DNA from 2 places in the Microbacterium sp. NPDC058062 genome. Region 2 is predicted to be linked to the other one. Evidence: riboswitches for the same ligand, from Rfam matches in the RefSeq annotation. Region 2 holds a riboswitch; the other holds the start of a gene.
What was found. A riboswitch is a leader RNA that binds a small molecule or an ion and turns the genes downstream of it on or off. The one in region 2 is predicted to bind thiamine pyrophosphate.
Positions count from the first base shown of each region.

Region 1: it holds a riboswitch for thiamine pyrophosphate, as region 2 does, so the genes downstream of both, thiM (hydroxyethylthiazole kinase) here and ACFVSU_RS09285 (ECF transporter S component) in region 2, are expected to answer to the same signal.

Region 1 is NZ_JBHVSC010000007.1:149,854-153,257, reverse strand. Features, by position in the region: gene ACFVSU_RS20500 (bifunctional hydroxymethylpyrimidine kinase/phosphomethylpyrimidine kinase) at 1-153, opposite strand, end outside; gene thiE (thiamine phosphate synthase) at 150-824, opposite strand; gene thiM (hydroxyethylthiazole kinase) at 821-1,639, opposite strand; TPP riboswitch at 1,630-1,724, opposite strand; gene ACFVSU_RS20485 (DNA polymerase III subunit gamma and tau) at 1,879-3,404, shown strand, end outside.
Region 2 is NZ_JBHVSC010000003.1:5,957-9,360, reverse strand. Features, by position in the region: gene ACFVSU_RS09290 (D-alanyl-D-alanine carboxypeptidase family protein) at 1-1,495, opposite strand, end outside; TPP riboswitch at 1,533-1,642, shown strand; gene ACFVSU_RS09285 (ECF transporter S component) at 1,635-2,279, shown strand; gene ACFVSU_RS09280 (ABC transporter ATP-binding protein) at 2,281-3,404, shown strand, end outside.

The sequences.
Region 1 (3,404 bases), on a different contig from region 2:
CATGCCATAGCCGCCGAGCGCGCCGATCGATTTGAGGTCCGCCTGCACACCGGCGCCCCCGGTCGGGTCGGTGCCGGCGATGCTGAGCACCCGCGGGATCGCCGCCGCGCGAACCGGCGTCGGTGCGGGCGCGGCGAGCGCCGTGTCGGTCACCGCGCGACCCCCTCGAGCGAGGGCGCATCGGCCCGATCCCGCAGCGCGCGGGTCGCCGCCGCCGGGTCGTCCGCGCCGCAGATCGCCGACACGACCGCGATGCCCGCGGCCCCGGCGTCGCGGAGCGCCGCGACATCCGACTCGACGACTCCGCCGATCGCGACGCACGGCAGGTCGGTGCCCGCGGCGAACGCGGCGAAGCCCTCGACGCCGAGCGTCGGCGGGTGGTCGGGCTTCGTCGACGTCGGCCGGATGACGCCGACGCCGAGGTAGTCGATCGTGCCGCGGCGGGGGAGATGTGCCGCGGCACGGTGCTCCGCGGAGTTCGCGGTCCATCCGATCACCGCGTGCGCACCGAGCAGGCGCCGCGCGGTCTCCGGCGGCAGGTCGCTCTGGCCGAGGTGCACGCCGTCGACGCGGGCCCCGGCATCCCGCGCTGCCACGGCCACGTCGACGCGGTCGTTGATGAGGAGCAGGCAGCGGCGGTCGATGACGTCCGACAGCGCTCGCGCCTGGCGCAGCAGTTCCCGGGCGGTCACCGACTTCGCCCGGAGCTGCACGACGTCGACCCCCGCGCCCGCTGCGGCGTCGACCACGTCGACCAGCCGGTCGAACGGCAGGCGGTCGTCGGTCACGAGGTGCAGTGCGAGACGCGCGCCGAGCCCGCTCATCGGGTCGCCAGCACGTCGGCGACGCGCGCGTCGAGCTCGGCCGGCGCTGCGGCGACGGCGTCGAGCGCGTCGAGGAACGCCACGGCGAAGGTTCCCGGTCCGTCCGCGCGGGCCGCGGCCCGTTCCGACGCGGCCGCGTAGAGGACGGATGCCGCCACCGCCGCTTCGAACGGAGCGCACACGCCGACGAGCGCGGCCATCACCGCGCCGAGCGAACAGCCGCCGCCGGTGACGCGCGTGAGCAGCGCGTCCCCACCGTGGATGCGGACCACGCGCTCGCCGTCGGTCACGAGGTCGACCGGGCCCGACACGGCCACCACGCCGCCGGTGCGCAGCGCGAGCGACCGCGCGGCGCCGGCCGCAGCATCCGTCCCGTCCGTCGCGTCGACTCCGCGACCGCCGCCGCCTTCGCCGGCCACGGCGAGGATCTCGGAGGCGTTGCCGCGGACGATGGCGGGACGGTGCTCGAGCAGTTCGGCGGCGAGAGCGGTGCGCACGGGCAGAACGCCGACCGCGACCGGGTCGAGCACCCACGGGGTGCCGGCCCGCACCGCTTCGCGGGCGGCCTCGCGCTGCTCGGCGGTGGGGGTGCCCAGGTTCACCAGCACGCCGTCGGCCACGCCGGCGAAGAGTCCGGCCTCGCCCGGGATGTCGCACATGGCGGGGGCGGCGCCCACCGCCAGGAGCGCGTTCGCCGTGTAGTTCGTCACCACCGCATTGGTGATGCACTGCACCAGGGGCGAGGTCTCCCGCAGCACCGTCAGCGCGGCGGCGGGGGAGAGGGCGGACAGGTGGGCTTCGGTGCGCGCGTTCATCGCGACATCCCTTCGCTCGCATGATCGAGATCAGGTTCGACGGGTGTGTTCTCAGCCCGCCGTGCGGGCACCCCGTGTCACTGCCGAGCAATCTAGCAGGGGATCTCGACGGCCGATCGCCGTGTGTCCTCGGCGTGCGCCGTGCGCGTCCGGTCACGGTCGCCGAGCTCTCGAGTCGCGGTCGCGATGCGATGCGCTGAGCCTGCCGAAGTGTCGGCCCCACGCCGTAGGCTGGGGGAGTGACCACCGCCCTCTACCGCCGCTACCGGCCCGAGTCGTTCGGCGAGATGATCGGGCAGTCGCAGGTCACCGAGCCGCTCATGACCGCGCTGCGCGGCGACCGGGTCGGTCATGCGTATCTGTTCTCCGGCCCCCGCGGGTGCGGAAAGACCACGTCGGCGCGCATTCTCGCCCGCTGCCTCAACTGCGCTCAGGGTCCGACAGACACGCCGTGCGGCACGTGCGACAGCTGCGTCGAGCTGGGCCGTGGCGGCGGGGGTTCGCTCGATGTCGTCGAGATCGACGCGGCCAGCCACAACGGTGTCGACGACGCCCGCGACCTGCGCGAGCGCGCGGTGTTCGCGCCGGCCCGCGACCGCTTCAAGATCTTCATCCTCGACGAGGCGCACATGGTAACCCCGCAGGGCTTCAACGCCCTGCTCAAGCTCGTCGAAGAGCCGCCCGACCACGTGAAGTTCATCTTCGCGACGACCGAGCCCGAGAAGGTCATCGGCACCATCCGGTCGCGCACCCACCACTACCCGTTCCGCCTCGTGCCCCCGGCCGCGATGCTCGAGTACGTCGAGCAGCTGTGCGCCCAGGAGGGTGTGAACGTCGAGCAGGGCGTCCTGCCGCTCGTCGTACGCGCGGGCGGCGGATCGCCCCGAGACACCCTGTCGCTGCTCGACCAGCTGATCGCCGGCTCGGAAGACGCCAAGGTCACCTACGCCCGCGCGGTCGCGCTGCTGGGCTACACCCACGCCGAGCTGCTCGACGAGGTGATCGACGCCTTCGCCGCCTCCGACGCGGCGGCTGCCTTCGCCGCGGTCGACCGCGTGGTGCAGACCGGACAGGACCCGCGCCGATTCGTCGACGATCTGCTCGAGCGCCTGCGCGACCTCATCGTCGTGTCCGCGGCCGGCCAGGGCGCCGCCGCCGTGCTGCGGGGCGTCTCGGCCGAAGACCTCGCGCGCATGCAGCGCCAGGCCGACGCCTTCGGTCCGTCGCGGCTGTCGCACATCGCCGACCTCGTCATCGCGACGCTCGACGACATGACCGGCGCCACCTCGCCGCGCCTGCAGCTCGAGCTGATGGTCGCCCGCGTGCTGGCGCGCGGCGCCGGCGCCGCTCCCGTCGCCGCGCCGGCGATGGCCGCTGCACCGGCCCCCGCGACGACAGCTCCCGCGGCGCCCGCGCCCGCAGCATCTGCAGCGGCCGCGCCTGCAGCCGCTGCTGCCGCGCCCGCCGTGGCGGCGGCGCCGGCTCCAGCCGCGCAGCCTGCCGAGGCTGCGCCCGTGGCGACCCCTCCCGTCCCCGCCGGCCCGGTCACGCTCGACCGCCTCCAGCAGGCGTGGCCGCAGGTTCTCGCGCAGCTCGAGAACGTGAGCCGCTCGTCGTGGATGCTCGCTTCGGGTGCCCGCACCGTGGCGCTCGACGACGACGTGCTGACCCTGGCGTTCTCGAGCCAGAGCGACGTCGCGAAGTTCAAGCAGCTCGCCGCGGGCAAAGGCCCCAGCGAAGACCTGCGTCAGGCGATTCTGGCCGT
Region 2 (3,404 bases):
CCCCGAGGTCGTAGGTGGTCGCGACGGTGCCGCTGCCGCCGTTCCAGAGGATCACCGAGGCGTCTCCGGACGTGACGATGTCGACCTTGTCGCCCCACAGCGTCTCGACCTGGCCGGCCACGGTGCTCGCCGTCACGGAGGGCTTGGGCTGCAGCTCCGCCTCCATCTGCGCATACAGCGCGCGGGACGCGGCGAGTCGGGCCTCGTCGTTCGGCTGACCCAGCACCGACGCGTAGAGGCGCACGGTCTTGTCGCCGATCGTGACGTCCTTCGCCGAGAGCAGGTTCCAGGCGTCCAGCGTGCCGGTCTTGAGGCCCACCACGCCCGGATCGGCGAGGAGGCCGTTCGTGTTCTCGACGTGCCCGGCCCCCGGGAGGTCGACGGACTGCTTCGCGACGATCTCGGCGATGACCGGGTTGGCGAGCGCCTTCTGCGCGAGCGTCACGAGGGCCTCGGGACTCGCGGCGTTGCGCGGGTCCATGCCGGTGGGTTCGCGGACGGTGATCCCGGGGACACCGTGGGCGGTGAGCCAGGAGTTGGCGGCGGAGGCGTAGACGGCGTCGGAGGGCCAGATGCCCTGGGCCAGCCGGTCGGCGTAGTTGTTCGCCGAGCCGATGAGCATGCCCTCGAGCATCTGGTACTCGGTGAGGGAGCCTCCCACGGGGACGTCGAGCGCGGACTCGCCGCCTGCGCGGTACTGCCAGTAGCGCGAGCGGTCCGCCGACGTGAAGCGGTACTCCGGCCCCTGCTCGCCCACGGCGAGCGGCATCTCCTCGAGCACGACCAGCGCGGTCACGATCTTGGTGATGCTGGCGATCGCGTCGGGGTCGGCCGTGGAGGCGAGCGTTCCGGGGATGCCGGCGACCGCCTCGGCCGCGCTGCCCTCGGCAGGCCACGCGGGCGCGGCGGCGGGCGCCGCGATCGGCTGCACCTCCATCGCGGTGACGGTGGGCGCGACGGCGTGGAGCGGCCACAGCAGGGTCGTCGCCGCGTACGCGCCGACGACCGCCGCGATCGCGAGCGTGGGCACCACGACGGCGGCGCGGAACGGGGAGCGGCGCGGGGCGTCGGAGAGGAGGTCGGTCTCGACCGCCACGTACGGGGTCGCGGCCGCGGTCAGATCGGCGGGGGCGGCGCCGTGCTCGACGACCGTTTCGTCGACCCAGGCCAGCGCGGTGTGTTCGCCGGCGACCTCGGTGGGTGTCGGCGCGGTGGTGATCGTCCGAAGCGCGAAGTCCGACGGCTCGACGAGCTCCGCGGGGTTCCACGTCGCAACCGACGGCACGTCGGCGACGGGCACCGTCGCGATCGTCGGAGCGACCGCGGTCACGTCCACCGGAGCGGTGCTCGACGGCGGGTAGACAGCATCCGTCTCACCTGTCTGGATCGTGAGGATGCCGCCGTCGGGCGCGTCTTCGGAACCTGAAACCGGGACGGCACCGGTCTGCGCGCGTCGCGCGCGACGCGTGCGTGCAGGGGTGTCGTCCGAAGTCACCCCCCCAAAATACCTGCTGAACCGGCGGTATACTCGTCGCCAACACCACGGGAGTCCGGTGAGCCGGGCTGAGAGGAAGCGATCCACGCTTCGACCGTCGAACCTGATCCGGATCATGCCGGCGCAGGGAGGAGCAAATATGCACGCGTCCACGTCCGCATCCACCCCCGTTGCGGCTCACTCGAAGGCCCCGCGGAGCCTGCGTTGGCGGGTCGTCGACATCGTCGTCGCCGCGGTGCTCGGCGTCGCGATCGGCCTGGTCTTCTGGGCCTGGAACACCATCGGCGGCACCTGGTTCGTCGCCATGGACGGCCTCACCCCCGGCCTCGGCGGCATCGCCGTCGGCATCTGGCTCATCGGCGGCGTCATCGGCGGCCTCGTCATCCGCAAGCCGGGCGCCGCGCTGCTCGTCGAGGTGATCGCCGCGCTCGTGTCGATGCTCATCGGCAACGTGTGGGGCGTCTCGACGCTCTTCTCGGGCATCGTGCAGGGCCTCGGCGCCGAGCTCGTGTTCGCGATCTTCCTCTACCGCCGCTTCACGCTGCCCGTCGCGATGCTCGCCGGTGTCGGCGCCGCGGTGGGCGCGTGGGTGTTCGAGCTGTTCTACGGCAGCTCGCCGAACATCCTGAAGACCCTCGAGTTCAACGTGATCTACCTGGTGTCGCTGGCGGTCTCGGGCGCGCTGCTCGCGGGCCTCGTCGGCTGGATCGCGGTGCGCGGGCTGGCCGCGACCGGTGCCCTCAACCGCTTCGCCGTCGGACGCGAAGCGCGCCGCGAGGTCTGACGTGACGGCGACCCGCCCCGCCCGCATCACCGCGGCGGGCTGGGGGTGGCGCTACGGCGGCCGCCGGGCCGCTGCCGTCCACGACGTCTCGTTCACGATCGAGCCCGGGGAGCGCGTGCTCCTGCTCGGCGCATCCGGCGCGGGCAAGTCGACGCTCCTCGCCGGCATGGCAGGTCTCCTCGGCGGCGCCGACGAGGGGGACGAGACCGGCACGCTCCTCATCGACGGCGAGCGCGCCGAGGCTCACCGCGGTCGCGTCGGGCTCGTGTTGCAGGACCCCGACGCCGGCGTCGTGCTCTCGAAGGTGGGCGACGACGTGGCGTTCGGCTGCGAGAACCTCGGTGTTCCGGCCGCCCGGATCCCCGCTCGGGTCGTAGAGGCGCTGGATGCCGTCGGGCTCGACGTTCCGCTGACCCGGCCGACCAAGGCGCTCTCCGGGGGACAGAAGCAGCGCCTCGCCCTCGCCGGGGTGCTGGCGATGCGGCCCGGGGTGCTCCTGCTCGACGAGCCCACCGCCAACCTCGACCCGGACGGCGTCCGCGAGGTGCGCGACGCGGTCGAGCGTGTGGTGCGCGACACCGGCGCGACGCTCGTCGTGATCGAGCATCGCACCGCGGTGTGGGCCGATCTCATGGACCGCGTCATCGTGGTCGGGGCCGACGGCGGCCTCCTCGCCGACGGCACGCCCGCCGAGGTGTTCGCGCGCCACGGCGCCACGCTCGCAGCGGCCGGCGTGTGGGTGCCGGGCCACCCGGTCGATCTGCCGGTCCTCGCTTCCACCCGGGCCGACGCGCCGACGGCGGTCGCGGCATCCGCTCTCTCGATCTCCCGTGACGGCCGCACGATCGTGCGCGCGGGGCTCGACCTCGCCGTGCCGCGCGCGGCCGCGACCGTGATCACCGGGCCGAACGGCGCCGGCAAGTCGACGCTCGCCCTGACGCTCGCGGGGCTGCTGCCTGAGGCGGCGGGCCGCGTCGAGTCCGCGCCGGAACTCGCGGGCCGCTCCGGCCGGCGCCCCTCGAAGTGGACGTCGCGCGAGCTGCTCACGCGCATCGGCACGGTGTTCCAGGAGCCCGAGCACCAGTTCCTCGCCTCGACCGTGCGTGACGAGCTCGCGATCGGGCC